DNA from 4 places in the Nosocomiicoccus ampullae genome. Region 1 is predicted to be linked to each of the others. Evidence: riboswitches for the same ligand, from Rfam matches in the RefSeq annotation. Region 1 holds a riboswitch; each other region holds the start of a gene.

Region 1 (3,173 bases):
ATTATCAGTAAAGCTGATAATTATGAAATTGATCAGTTCTTTAATACACGTGGTAAAGTATACAAAGAACTTGGTTTAAAAGAAAAACTTGATGACTTATCGTTTGATGAAAAAATCGAGTTATTAACGAGTAACGGCATGCTAATTAAACGTCCAATGCTTGTCACTGAAAAAGGTGTTATACTCGGCTTTAAAGAAGAAAAATACGACGAGTTACTCGAATTATAATATTAAGTTTTGATTTGTTTATATTCATAAAATATGAGATACTAAATGTAGTAGGATATATAATATAGGGGGTTTTTGTTTTGGTAACACCAAACAACTTAAAGTATTCAGAAGATCACGAATGGGTAAAGGTTGACGGTGATACTGTAACTATCGGTATTACTGAGTTTGCTCAATCAGAATTAGGAGACATCGTATTCGTTGAATTACCAGACGAAGGTGATGAACTTGAAAAAGGTGAAGACTTCGGTTCAGTAGAATCAGTTAAAACTGTTTCTGAACTTTATGCACCAGTATCAGGTGAAGTTATTGAAATTAACGAAGAGCTTGAAGATAGCCCAGAGCTAGTAAACGAATCTCCATACGAAGAAGCTTGGATGTTAAAAATTAAACTTTCAGATGAGTCACAACTTGACGAATTAATGGATGCTGCTGCATACGACGAAATGATTGGACAATAATTCTTTATAAAACTCTAGACAGCTGTCTAGAGTTTTTTCTTTCGAGAAAGGTATTTTATATGAGACATAAAATCACAGAAGAAGCATTAAATGAAATAGTGAATAGTAGTGGTGTAAATGTCATTTACGGATATACGTCGATGTGTGCAACGTGTAAGCTCGCAGAATCATTTTTAGATCTTGCGGTTCAAGTTGTCCCACTAAATGTTACAAAAATTGATTTAAACTACTATGAATCTTTTATAAAACAATATAAAATTCATAGTGTACCGGCCTTACTTATATTTAAAGACGGAACTTTACAAGAAGAAGTTTATGCATTTGAGTCGGTGACTAAAATTGTCGAAATATTTAAAAATTATGTTGACAATAAAAATATGCAATGATATTATTAATCAAACTTAATAATTCTTATCCAGAGTGGTGGAGGGAAGTGCCCAATGAAACCACGGCAACCGTCTATTTAGACAAGGTGCCAATTCACTGAATGATCGATGGATCATTCGAAGATGAGAAGCGATACGTAAAAAGCTTACTCATCTTTTGAGTAAGCTTTTTTAATGGAGGAATCTACTAAATGATTGATATTAAAAATGTCAATAAAATATTTAAAACAAAAAATAAGACAGTTACAGCTGTCGATGACGTATCGCTAAATATTCATAAAGGTGAAATATTTGGCATCATTGGTTATTCTGGCGCTGGTAAATCCACTTTGATTCGTTTGTTAAACGGTCTTGAAACACTTTCAAGTGGTGATATTGTGATTGGTGATGACACTATTAACAAACTATCAAAGAAAAATTTGAGAAAAAAACGTCAAAAAGTTTCAATGATTTTCCAACATTTCAATTTACTTTGGTCACGCACAGTATATGAAAATATTCGTCTCCCCCTTGAAATCGCTGGCGTGCCTAAAAACGAAATGGATCGTAAAGTATCAGAATTAATCCGACTGGTTGGACTTACGGGAAGAGAACACAACTATCCGAGTGAACTTTCTGGCGGACAAAAACAACGTGTTGGTATTGCACGTGCATTATCCAATGATCCAGAAGTATTACTATGTGACGAGGCAACGAGTGCATTAGACCCACAGACGACTGATGAGGTTCTCGATTTACTCGTAAAAATTCGTCAAGAACTCGGTCTAACGATTGTCATGATTACACATGAAATGCAAGTCATCAGAAAAATTTGTGACCGAGCTGCAGTAATGGAAGATGGTAAAGTCATCGAGGTCGCACCAATCATTGAATTATTCCAAAACCCTAAGTCTTCCGTGACAAAACGATTTGTACAAGATGAACTTGAAGATGAGGATATTGATGTACAAATTAAAACAATTAAAGAAAGTTTTCCAAACTCAACCGTTCTTAAACTTGGTTTTGTTGGTACAAAAGCAAATCGTCCAGTTGTATCTCAAGTCATTAAAGAATACGATCTTGATTTAAACGTACTTTCTGGAAATATTAAACAAACGAATGATGAGTCATATGGACACCTCTATATCGCTACTGAAGTCGATAGTGAAAAACTGGATGAGATTATTGATAAGTTTGAAAGTGAGAAAGTCTCTGTGGAGGTGGTCAAATGAACGAGATAAAAGAAATGTTTAGCTTTGAACATGTGAAACTCGATGTACTATGGCAATCGACTGTAGAGACACTCACTATGACAGGTATTGCGACACTATTTTCTTTTGTATTCGGAATTATATTAGGTATTATTTTATTCCAATCATCAAAAAGCAAAACTAAAGCATCAAAACCAGTATACGGTGTTACATCGTTTGTCGTGAACTTATTCCGTGCAATTCCATTTATTATTTTAATCATCTTACTCATACCATTTACTAAAGCACTTATGGGAACGATGATGGGTGTATGGGGTGCGATGCCAGCACTAATTATTGGATCGTCACCATTCTACGCAAGACTTGTTGAAATTGCTTTAAAAGAAGTGGACAAAGGTGTCATTGAAGCAGCCGAATCAATGGGTGCAAACCAGTGGGAAATCATTCGAAAAGTATTATTACCTGAAGCACTTCCAGCACTAATTTCTGGTATAACAGTCACTGCAATCATGCTAGTTGGTTCAACGGCGATTGCTGGTGTTATCGGTGCAGGTGGACTTGGTAGTTTAGCTTATATGGTTGGATTCACAAGAAGTCAACCAGACGTCACACTAGTCGCAACGATTGTTATTTTAATTATAGTATTTGTAATTCAAATTTTAGGAGATACGATTGCTCGCGCAGTCGATAAAAGATAAAAGGAGACCTAGCTCATGAAAAGATTTTTATTCGCTTTAGTATTATTATTCACTGTGACACTTGCTGCTTGTAATAACTCAGATGATTCTTCTAATGATTCATCAAATGAAGAAGCTTCTAACGATGAAGTAAAAAAATTAACAGTAGTTGCAACACCAGTACCACATGCTGAAATTCTCGAAGAAGCAAAACCATTACTTGAAGATAAA
Region 2 (3,173 bases), 350 kb from region 1:
TAAATTCATCGAAGTATGCAACGGTTTGGAATGAGTTCGCATCAATATCTCCATCGGCAAGTGCAGTATTTGGTTGAACGTAGTCGTTAAATGATACAATTTCAATATCTATACCTTCTTTTTTCGCTTTTTCAGCGACATGATCCCAAACAGTCGTATCTGTACCACTGACTCCGATTTTTACTTTCTCGTTACTGCCACATGCGCTAAGAACAACTAAAGATATAAGTGCTAAAAGTAATACACGTAATTTATTCATAATAAAAATTTCTCCTTTAATTTTACTTTCTTCTGACTATTTTTGATAATCCGTTTCCGAGTGATTGTAATCCTTGAACTAAAATAACAAGGATGATTACTGTCACTAACATCGTCGCTCCATCAAATCGTTGATAACCGTATGTAATTGCTAAGTCACCAATACCGCCACCGCCAACTGTTCCAGCCATTGCTGACGCTCCGACTAGACCGATTGTTGCAATTGTAAAGTTTAAGATTAATGACCCGAGTGCTTCAGGAATAACAAATCTAAAAATCGTCTGTAGAGGTGTCGCCCCCATTGCGTCCGCTGCTTCAAGTACCCCGTCATCAACTTCAAGTAACGAAGACTCAACGAGCCTTGCAATATATGGTCCTGCGTATACGACCATCGGTACAATCGCAGCTGCTGTTCCGATTGAACTTCCGACAACAAATCTCGTAAACGGAATAATCGCAACGAGTAAGATAATAAATGGAATGGATCTTAAAATGTTAATGACGAAACTTAGAATTGTAAATGTAATTTTTTCTTCTAAGATTCCACCACTTCTTGTGACATATAGTAATACTCCAAGTGGTATTCCGAGTAAAATACTAAATACAAAAGATACTGTCACCATTTGAAGTGTCTCGACGAGTGCGCTTAAAATTTTATCAGTACTCACTAACATTTCTTGTCACCTCACTATATAAGACCTCTTGCTCTGTTAAAAATTCTTTAACTTTTTCAATCTCATTATCCTCACCAATAAATTCGACGATTAAATTTCCAAATGGTGTACTTTGAAGCTCTGTAATATTTCCAAATAATACACTCGCTTCAACATCAAATCTCTTAGATAGTTGACTAAGCACTGGTTGTCCTGCACTATCTGCAATGAAATTCAGTCGATAGATGTGACGTCTTTGATCATCACTCAATAATCTAAGGACGAAGTCCGGAACTTCACTATGCATCACTGTATTAACAAACTTAATTCCTGTTTTCGTGCTTGGATTAGAGAATATATCAAAGACGCTACCAGACTCTATAACTTCTCCATTTTCCATAATTGCAACTTTGTCACAAATCTCTCTTACAACACTCATCTCATGGGTAATAAGTAAAATCGTAATGTTATATTCTTCGTTTACTCTTTTTAGCAATCTTAAAATTGACGCTGTTGTTTCAGGGTCTAGAGCACTTGTTGCTTCATCACAAAGTAAAATTTTCGGTTGTGTTGCGAGTGCTCTCGCGATTCCGATACGCTGCTTTTGCCCGCCAGATAACTCATCTGGATAGTTTTGAGCTTTATCTTTTAAACCGACAAAATCGAGCAACTCGTTCACTCGGCGCTCTATTTCTTCTTTTGGAGTACCAGATAAAATCAGTGGCATCGCTACATTTTTAAATACTGTTTTTGAGTTAAGTAAATTAAAATGTTGAAATATCATGCCGATATCCTTTTTAATTTCACGAATTTCTTTACTATTCGCTTGACTTAAATGCTTACCATCGACAATTACTTCACCACTTGTCGGTACGGTTAAATGGTTAATTGTACGAATTAACGTACTTTTTCCAGCACCACTAAATCCAACAATGCCGTATATTTCTCCTTTTTCTATATTTAGTGAAACATCTTTAAGTGCATTAGTTTTTACACCTTTACGATCAAATGTCTTTGAGACATTTTCAATTTGAATCACGAAATTCACCTTCCACCAACATATTTCAAAATAAAAAACCCTATTTTTATATAGATAAAAATAGGGTTTACGCTATTCTTATCTACTAGCTATAAGCTACTGGAATTGGCACAACACATAAAAAATGCTCGCTGCCGAGGCTTCAAAGGGCCAGTCCCTCCACCTCTCTGGATAAGATAAATTAAATTGTTGGATATAACTTTAATTCAATTAATTATGAATGTCAACAAGTTTTCTGAAAATTTTATATATTTATTCAATTATCTCGAATTCTGCACCAATCTCAAATTTAACGTTCTTACCGACCATAACACCACCAGTTTTTAATGATACTAATCTTTTTCAATACTCTTATTTTTTCTTAAATCCAGCTTCTTCTAAGTCTTTAACAGTTAAATCGTAACTCACTTTTGTAAACCGACCTTCTTCATTGTCATCAGCAGGGCGTGCGAGTTCATTCAGTCTTTCTTGACTGAGTTTTGTATACTCTACGTCTAGAGTTTCAACAAAGTGATCTTCTTTAAAATCAACATCATAGTTTAAACCTTTTTCATCTTCAAATTGATCTAACGCACCGATTTCTTCAAACATCTCTTTTGCTTCTTCTTTATCTTCAGCTTCAATCTCATCATATTTTGCAGTGGTTGTTGTTACTTGTCGAATTAATTCTTCCCCATCATGTGTCAAGTCAACATTTACGACCACACCATCTTCTTTCTTTTCATATGTGACAGTTTCTGTTTTTTCATCATCTTTAGGTTGTTCGTCTTTTTCTTTATTTTCAACTGGTTGTTCTAAATTTTTCTCATCATTATTATCATCTTTGCCACATGCAGCAAGTGTCACTACAACTGTTAAAGATACAAACGTTAAAATTATCTTTTTCATATTCACTCCACCTTTAATTCGTTCGTGACATAAGTTTAAATCTATTTAAACAGTAGTGCAAATAAGTTTACAATAAGGTTTAAATGTTTCTTTTTCTAGAATTATGTGTAGAATATGAATACTACTTTCAAGAAGGTGACACAATGTTTTTAGGTAAACTCGCGATGCCACACACAACTAGTGGTTGGATATTCATAATATTATTGTTCGTCGGAGTGATTGTCATTTCAATGCGGTTTGATAACCGTTTTAAGCGAAACCAAAACGATACAAATACTGCACAACTCGAAAAAGAAAGTCTAACGACTCATAACGATAACCAAGTAGTCTATAAA
Region 3 (3,173 bases), 260 kb from region 1:
AGAGTTCATATTGTTCGTATCTCCAACTACTTTATTAGTATTTTTATAATTAATATATTCTTGATAATACGCCTCTAAAATTTCTGCAGCTTCCGTTACATTCACCTTTATCTCATTCTTATTTAAGAACTTTTGCATCTCGATATTAAGTTCAACCGAATCGAGATTTTCATAAGGTAAACCTAAATGCTTATGTAACGCATCATACTTATTTTTAGAATTAAATGTAATCAGCTCGCCTGGGCGATATATCATAATGAGTTTCCCACGAATTGTATTAATATTACGAGGTGGTTGATTCACATAAGTATTTTTATCAAAATTTACAATCATCTCATATAGCTGATTTAAAAATAAAGACAGTCGTTCATCAACTGTTTCATTAGGATACTTATTTTTAAAATAATTAATACTATCATAAGTTCCATCTTTATTCTGAAAGAAAAGTTTATTTCTATTATTTCCTAAAAACCCTGACGCTATTTCTCTAGTTCCAAATTCTATTAAGTACATAAAACTCTCATTCGAACCTCTTTGATCGAATTCTTTTAACGTCAAATTTGGTAACTTATGTAGAGGATATAATGATTGAAATCTTTTAATAACCTCTGCTTGAGCTTTTATTTTTTCTTCCAAATCGTCAACTTTAAAACTCGTATAGAATTCAATAAACTGCTTTTGATGAGAAAGTTGGTTTTCGTACTTTTGAAGTGAAGAGTTATTACTTAATTTCCATACTTCTTTAGAAGAATCATTCGAAGATATAAGTCTAGTAGTAACATTGATATCATCGAACTCATAATCTTCAATAAACTCATTATTAGTGAGTATATTTTCATCATAAAGTCGTTTCCTAAGTTCAATAATATCTGGAAAATCCTCTTTAATGATATCATTTAAATGACTTTTAATTTTACTTCCTTTAAAAATAATTATAGTTTTTTTATCAAAATCATAAACACCAGAGGCATTATAATCTGATCCAACTAAATGTACCTTAATTACATTATCCATAAAATCCTCCTATCTTTAAAGGTAATTCATAGCGTTATTTATATGTTAAAATATCTTATCAACACTAATTATATCATTAAATTTAGATGTATCGCTATGCGTTATCATCAACTTCAGAAATCACAAATAGTATGCTATAATATTAGTAATCAATAGAATAGTTCTCTTATTAAGAGTGAGTGGAGGGATTTGGCCCTGTGAAACTCCGGCAACAGCTTTTAGCGATGTGCCAATTCCAACAGTTTGTACTGAAAGATAAGAAGACCTTGGACGCTCTTCTTAATTTGAAGGGCTATTTTATTGAATATAATTAATTAAAGGAGATTATATTTAATGAAATGTATTGATGAAAGACAGAGTTACGATAGGGTACTAGAATTGTACGATCAGCTTGAGGAAGCAAAAAAATGAAAGTAAACAACCTTGCAAGTAGTCATAGAATATGTTGCGAATTATTGTGATATTTCTAAAAGTAGGTTGCGCTACTATGAGAAAAAAGGAATACTAAAAAATATTAAGCGAGATCATAATAATAAAAGATGATATTCAAAAGATGATATTGAAATGATAAAATTCATTCAATGTTTAAGTAATTTAAACATGCCCCTAAAGGAAATTAAGAAAAATACAAACATGCTTTACGATAATAAAATTGAAATTCAAACATTTTTAAAAGCACATTTAAAATTTTTAAATGATCAAAAAAACCTTATCAACTCACATATTAAACTCATTGAAGAAGAATTAAATAAAGAAAGTCTTATATAAAAAGAAGTCCGTGACCAAACTAGTATCACGGACTTCTTTTACTAATTAATATTCTATATTAGGCATTTCGTTGACTTTATCTTGATATAATTTAAATGCTACTAATAACGCTGAAATAACGCTGAAAATAATCACTGTTTTTTTCATTAATACAACCTCTTTTTAAAATTAATTATAATAATTTAAATTTAAGTTTTCAGATGTTTCTCTACGAGTTTCTCTCATAAGCTTTTCGTCATTAATGAGTGATTTACCATATGACGGTACTAATTTTTTAACTGCAGGTCCCCAGAGTTCACGATCTTCTTTAAAGTTTTTCTCTAATGCTTCAAGAACTACAGAGAATGATATTGAAGCACCTGGTGATTCTCCTAATACTGCAATGACAGAATTATCATCAGAGTTCACAACCTCTGTTCCGAACGCAACATATCCTTTACCATATTCGTCGTCGTCTTTAATTACCTGAACACGTTTACCAGCAGTGTATAATTCCCAATCTTCATCTTTTGCATCAGGTATGAATGTTCTTAAATAGTTCATATAACCTTTTTTAGTCATAACCATTTGGTCAATTGAGTATTTAATAAGTGGTATATTTTTAGCCGCTGATGATAATAACGTCGTAATGTTATAAGGTTTTACTGAGCCAAATAAGTCAAAGAACGATCCATATTTTAAGAATTTAGGGTCAATATTCGCATATGGGCCAAATAGTAACGTACTTTCACCATTGATATAACGTGTATCGAGGTGCGGTACAGTCATTGGTGGCTTACCTAGAGGCTCTTTACTGTAAACTTTTGCATTATGTTGTTTAATAATATCTTTATTTTTACACGCTAAGAATTGACCAGTAATCGGGAAACCTCCGACATTTTTTCTCTGAGATATCCCACTTTTTTGAAGTAATGGAATAGAGTAACCTCCAGCACCGATAAATACTTTATCAGCTACTTTAGTAAATTTTTCTTTAGTCGCTCTATTTTTTACAATAACTTCCCATTTGCCATCTTCTCGTTGAGTTAAATCAATCACTTCATGATTATATTTTAATGAAACATTAGATTTCTGCTCTAAATATTTTGCTAATTTACGAGTTAAAGTACCATAGTTCACATCGGTACCTTCATCGATTTTACTTGCTGCCATTAGCTGACTAGACTTACGATCTCGCATCATTAATGGCATCCATTCTCTCATTGTTTCAATATCTTCAGTGTATTCGATGTTGTCAAACATAGGAATTGTTTTTAGTTTTTCATAACGTTTTCGTAAAAATTCAACGTTAGTTGGACCCATTACAAAACTAATATGCGGTAATGGCTGAATAAATTCCTCTGGATTAGAAATATCACCATTTTTAACTAAACTGCCCCAAAACTGTTTAG
Region 4 (3,173 bases), 730 kb from region 1:
GTTTGTCTGCATATACTGATGCATGTAATGGTAAGAATGGTGCACCGAAACAAGTTGAGAATACAGGCTCAGGAGTCGTTACACCGCGCTCAGTACCTGCAAGTTTTGATGTAAATCCACTTAAGAAGTGATACATTGCTTGTTCTTTTGTTAATTTTGCGATTGGAGGAAGTACTCCGAATGCATCAGCTGTTAAGAAAACGATTGTTTTTGCATGTCCTGCTTTTGATGGTAATACCGCATTGTCAATATGGTTAATTGGATATGCAGCACGTGTATTTTCTGTGAGAGAATTATCATTATAATCAGGGTTTCTTTCATCGTCTAAAATAACGTTCTCTAATACACTGCCAAACTTAATTGCACGGTAAATTTCAGGTTCATTTTCTTCAGATAAATGAATGGCTTTTGCGTAGCATCCGCCTTCAATATTAAATACACCGTGTTCATTCCAACCATGCTCGTCGTCACCAATTAGGCCGCGTTTTGGATCTGCTGAAAGTGTTGTTTTACCAGTTCCAGATAATCCGAAGAATAGTGCAACGTCGTCTTTTTCACCAACGTTTGCTGAACAGTGCATACTTAAAATATCATTTTGTGGTAGTAAGAAATTCATCACAGAGAAGATAGACTTTTTCATTTCCCCTGCGTATTCTGTTCCACCGATTAAAACAATTTGTTTTTCAAAGTTTACTAAGATAAATGTTTCTGAATTTGTTCCATCTACTGCTGGATCTGCTTTAAATGATGGAGCTGAAACGATTGTGAAGTCCGGAGAAATGTTTAAACCTTCTTCTTTTGTTTCAGGATCAATGAATAATGCTTTAACAAATAAGTTATGCCACGCGAATTCGTTTACGACACGAATATTTAAGCGTGTATCTTCGTCTGCACCTGCGTAACCATTAAAGACGAAGAGTTCTTCTTTGTCGTCTAAGTAATTTAATACTTTTTCAAGTAAAGCATCAAATACGTCACCACTAATTGGTTTGTTAACTTCGCCCCAATCAACAGTATCTCTAGTTACGTCATCTTCAACGATGAAGCGGTCTTTTGGGCTTCGTCCAGTATATTTACCAGTTGTAGCAGTAAAAGCACCATTACTAGCGACTTTACCTTCGTTTCTTCTTGAAGCGGCTTCAACGAGTTCTGCACGAGATAATTGATTGTTCGTTGAATCTTTTTTAACAAGTGCTTCGATTTTATTTACAGAGTTTGACATTATATTAGTTGCCTCCAAAAATTAATTATCATTATTAGTTTATTATAACATGATAAAAGATTCCAATGAATCACAATATATTTTAAAAGTACTTGAAAACTTCTATTATTATGTGTATTGTTATAGACAAGTTATCTCTTATCAAGAGTCGGTGGAGGGAGTACCCCCTATGAAGCCCAGCAACCCCTTCGATTAAGAAGTATGGTGCTAAAGGTTGCAGAAATAGTTATTTCTGATCGATAAGAGAAAAGGGTGGCCTTTTCTCTATGTGTTGAGAAAAGGTTTTTTTAATGTAAGAGATAGCTAATAAAATAGTTGAGGAGAAAATATATGGAACGTAGATTATTTACGTCAGAATCAGTTACAGAAGGACATCCAGATAAAGTCGCAGACCAAATTTCAGATGCGATTTTAGATGAGATTATTAAAGACGATAAAGATGCACGTGTGGCTTGTGAAACAGTTGTTAATACGGGACTAGCAATGATTGTTGGAGAAATATCAACGTCTACTTATGTCGACATCCCTAAAATTGTTAGAAATACAGTAAAATCTATTGGTTATACGAACGCTGAGTTTGGCTACGATTATAAAACGATGTCAGTACTTACAGGAATCGACGAGCAGTCTCTAGATATCGCACAAGGTGTAGATGGTGAAGGTGATAACGAGTCTAAAGAAAAAGGGACAACTGGGGCAGGGGACCAAGGCTTAATGTTTGGTTATGCTACAGACGAGACTGAGGAATTTATGCCATTACCAATTACACTCGCGCATAAACTCGCGCGTCGTCTAACAGAAGTACGTAAAAATGATGTTTTAGATTATCTTCGTCCAGACGGAAAAACTCAAGTGACTGTTGAGTACGACGAAAATGATACACCACTACGCATCGATACAATCGTTGTTTCATCTCAACACGATGAAAAAGTGTCTCATGAAAAAATTAAGTCAGACATTAAAGAAGAGGTTATTGACTTTATTATTCCTGAAGAATTAGTGGATGAAAACACACGTATTATTATTAATCCGACGGGTCGATTTGTCATCGGTGGCCCTCACGGAGATGCAGGGTTAACAGGACGCAAAATTATTGTAGATACTTATGGTGGATACGCTAGACACGGTGGTGGCGCATTTAGTGGTAAAGATCCGACAAAAGTTGACCGTTCTGCAGCTTACGCAGCAAGATACATTGCGAAAAATATTGTCGCAAGTGGACTCTCAAAGCAATGTGAAATACAGTTATCATACGCGATTGGAGTCGCTGATCCAGTCTCTATCTCAGTGAATACATTTGGTACTGGTAAGCTTGAAGACTATAAAATTGCTGAAGCAATTCGTAAAGAATTCAAGTTAACACCAGACGGTATTATTAAAATGTTAGATTTACAGCGTCCAATTTATAAGCAAACAGCAAGCTACGGTCATTTTGGTCGACATGACATTGATTTACCATGGGAAAAACTTGATAAGACAGATGTTTTAAAATCTTATTTAAACTAGCTTTACAGCCACTTTAAGTGGCTGTTTTATTTTTATTTCTATTAATTAATTGCTATAATTAATAAAGTTAAATAGAAAAGGAGAGATTATATGTCTACAGATATATTAACAGAGCCACTTTTTATAATTGTTGCGGCTTTACTTGTAATCATAGCAATTTCATTTTTAATCTATTACATAAAGCATCGTAATGAAGTTACAGAAAATGAAAAATTATTTAAAAATAAAGAAGCGACACTCATTGAAAATTATGAAAAAACACAGGAAGATGAGCGTATGGCTCATAAAAAAGAGTTATCAAATTTAAATGAAAAATATCTAGAAGATACAACATTGTTAAACAATAAATTATCGAGTTTACAACAGTTTACTGTCGATAAGGGTGAATATTTGACAGATCTTGCGTTACTAAACTTTAAAAATAAACTCGTCACTGAAGAAAGAA

The links. A riboswitch is a leader RNA that binds a small molecule or an ion and turns the genes downstream of it on or off. The one in region 1 is predicted to bind S-adenosylmethionine.
Region 2: it holds a riboswitch for S-adenosylmethionine, as region 1 does, so the genes downstream of both, KPF49_RS07755 (methionine ABC transporter ATP-binding protein) here and KPF49_RS01570 (methionine ABC transporter ATP-binding protein) in region 1, are expected to answer to the same signal.
Region 3: it holds a riboswitch for S-adenosylmethionine, as region 1 does, so the genes downstream of both, KPF49_RS00175 (MerR family transcriptional regulator) here and KPF49_RS01570 (methionine ABC transporter ATP-binding protein) in region 1, are expected to answer to the same signal.
Region 4: it holds a riboswitch for S-adenosylmethionine, as region 1 does, so the genes downstream of both, metK (methionine adenosyltransferase) here and KPF49_RS01570 (methionine ABC transporter ATP-binding protein) in region 1, are expected to answer to the same signal.

What each region holds. Positions count from the first base shown of each region.
Region 1 covers NZ_CP079110.1:295,179-298,351, forward strand. Annotated here, with positions in the region: gene KPF49_RS01555 (Spx/MgsR family RNA polymerase-binding regulatory protein) at 1-228, shown strand, start outside; gene gcvH (glycine cleavage system protein GcvH) at 309-689, shown strand; gene KPF49_RS01565 (thioredoxin family protein) at 749-1,075, shown strand; SAM riboswitch class I at 1,098-1,205, shown strand; gene KPF49_RS01570 (methionine ABC transporter ATP-binding protein) at 1,267-2,286, shown strand; gene KPF49_RS01575 (methionine ABC transporter permease) at 2,283-2,963, shown strand; gene KPF49_RS01580 (MetQ/NlpA family ABC transporter substrate-binding protein) at 2,979-3,173, shown strand, end outside.
Region 2 covers NZ_CP079110.1:1,496,336-1,499,508, forward strand. Annotated here, with positions in the region: gene KPF49_RS07745 (MetQ/NlpA family ABC transporter substrate-binding protein) at 1-259, opposite strand, end outside; gene KPF49_RS07750 (methionine ABC transporter permease) at 282-932, opposite strand; gene KPF49_RS07755 (methionine ABC transporter ATP-binding protein) at 916-1,950, opposite strand; SAM riboswitch class I at 2,026-2,128, opposite strand; gene KPF49_RS07760 (DUF1307 domain-containing protein) at 2,302-2,838, opposite strand; gene KPF49_RS07765 (hypothetical protein) at 2,982-3,173, shown strand, end outside.
Region 3 covers NZ_CP079110.1:38,986-42,158, reverse strand. Annotated here, with positions in the region: gene KPF49_RS00180 (AAA family ATPase) at 1-1,014, opposite strand, end outside; SAM riboswitch class I at 1,178-1,276, shown strand; partial or broken gene KPF49_RS00175 (MerR family transcriptional regulator) at 1,438-1,782, shown strand; gene KPF49_RS08030 (SE2200 family small protein) at 1,828-1,929, opposite strand; gene lqo (L-lactate dehydrogenase (quinone)) at 1,951-3,173, opposite strand, start outside.
Region 4 covers NZ_CP079110.1:1,022,969-1,026,141, reverse strand. Annotated here, with positions in the region: gene pckA (phosphoenolpyruvate carboxykinase (ATP)) at 1-1,222, opposite strand, end outside; SAM riboswitch class I at 1,358-1,468, shown strand; gene metK (methionine adenosyltransferase) at 1,553-2,728, shown strand; gene KPF49_RS05220 (NERD domain-containing protein) at 2,819-3,173, shown strand, end outside.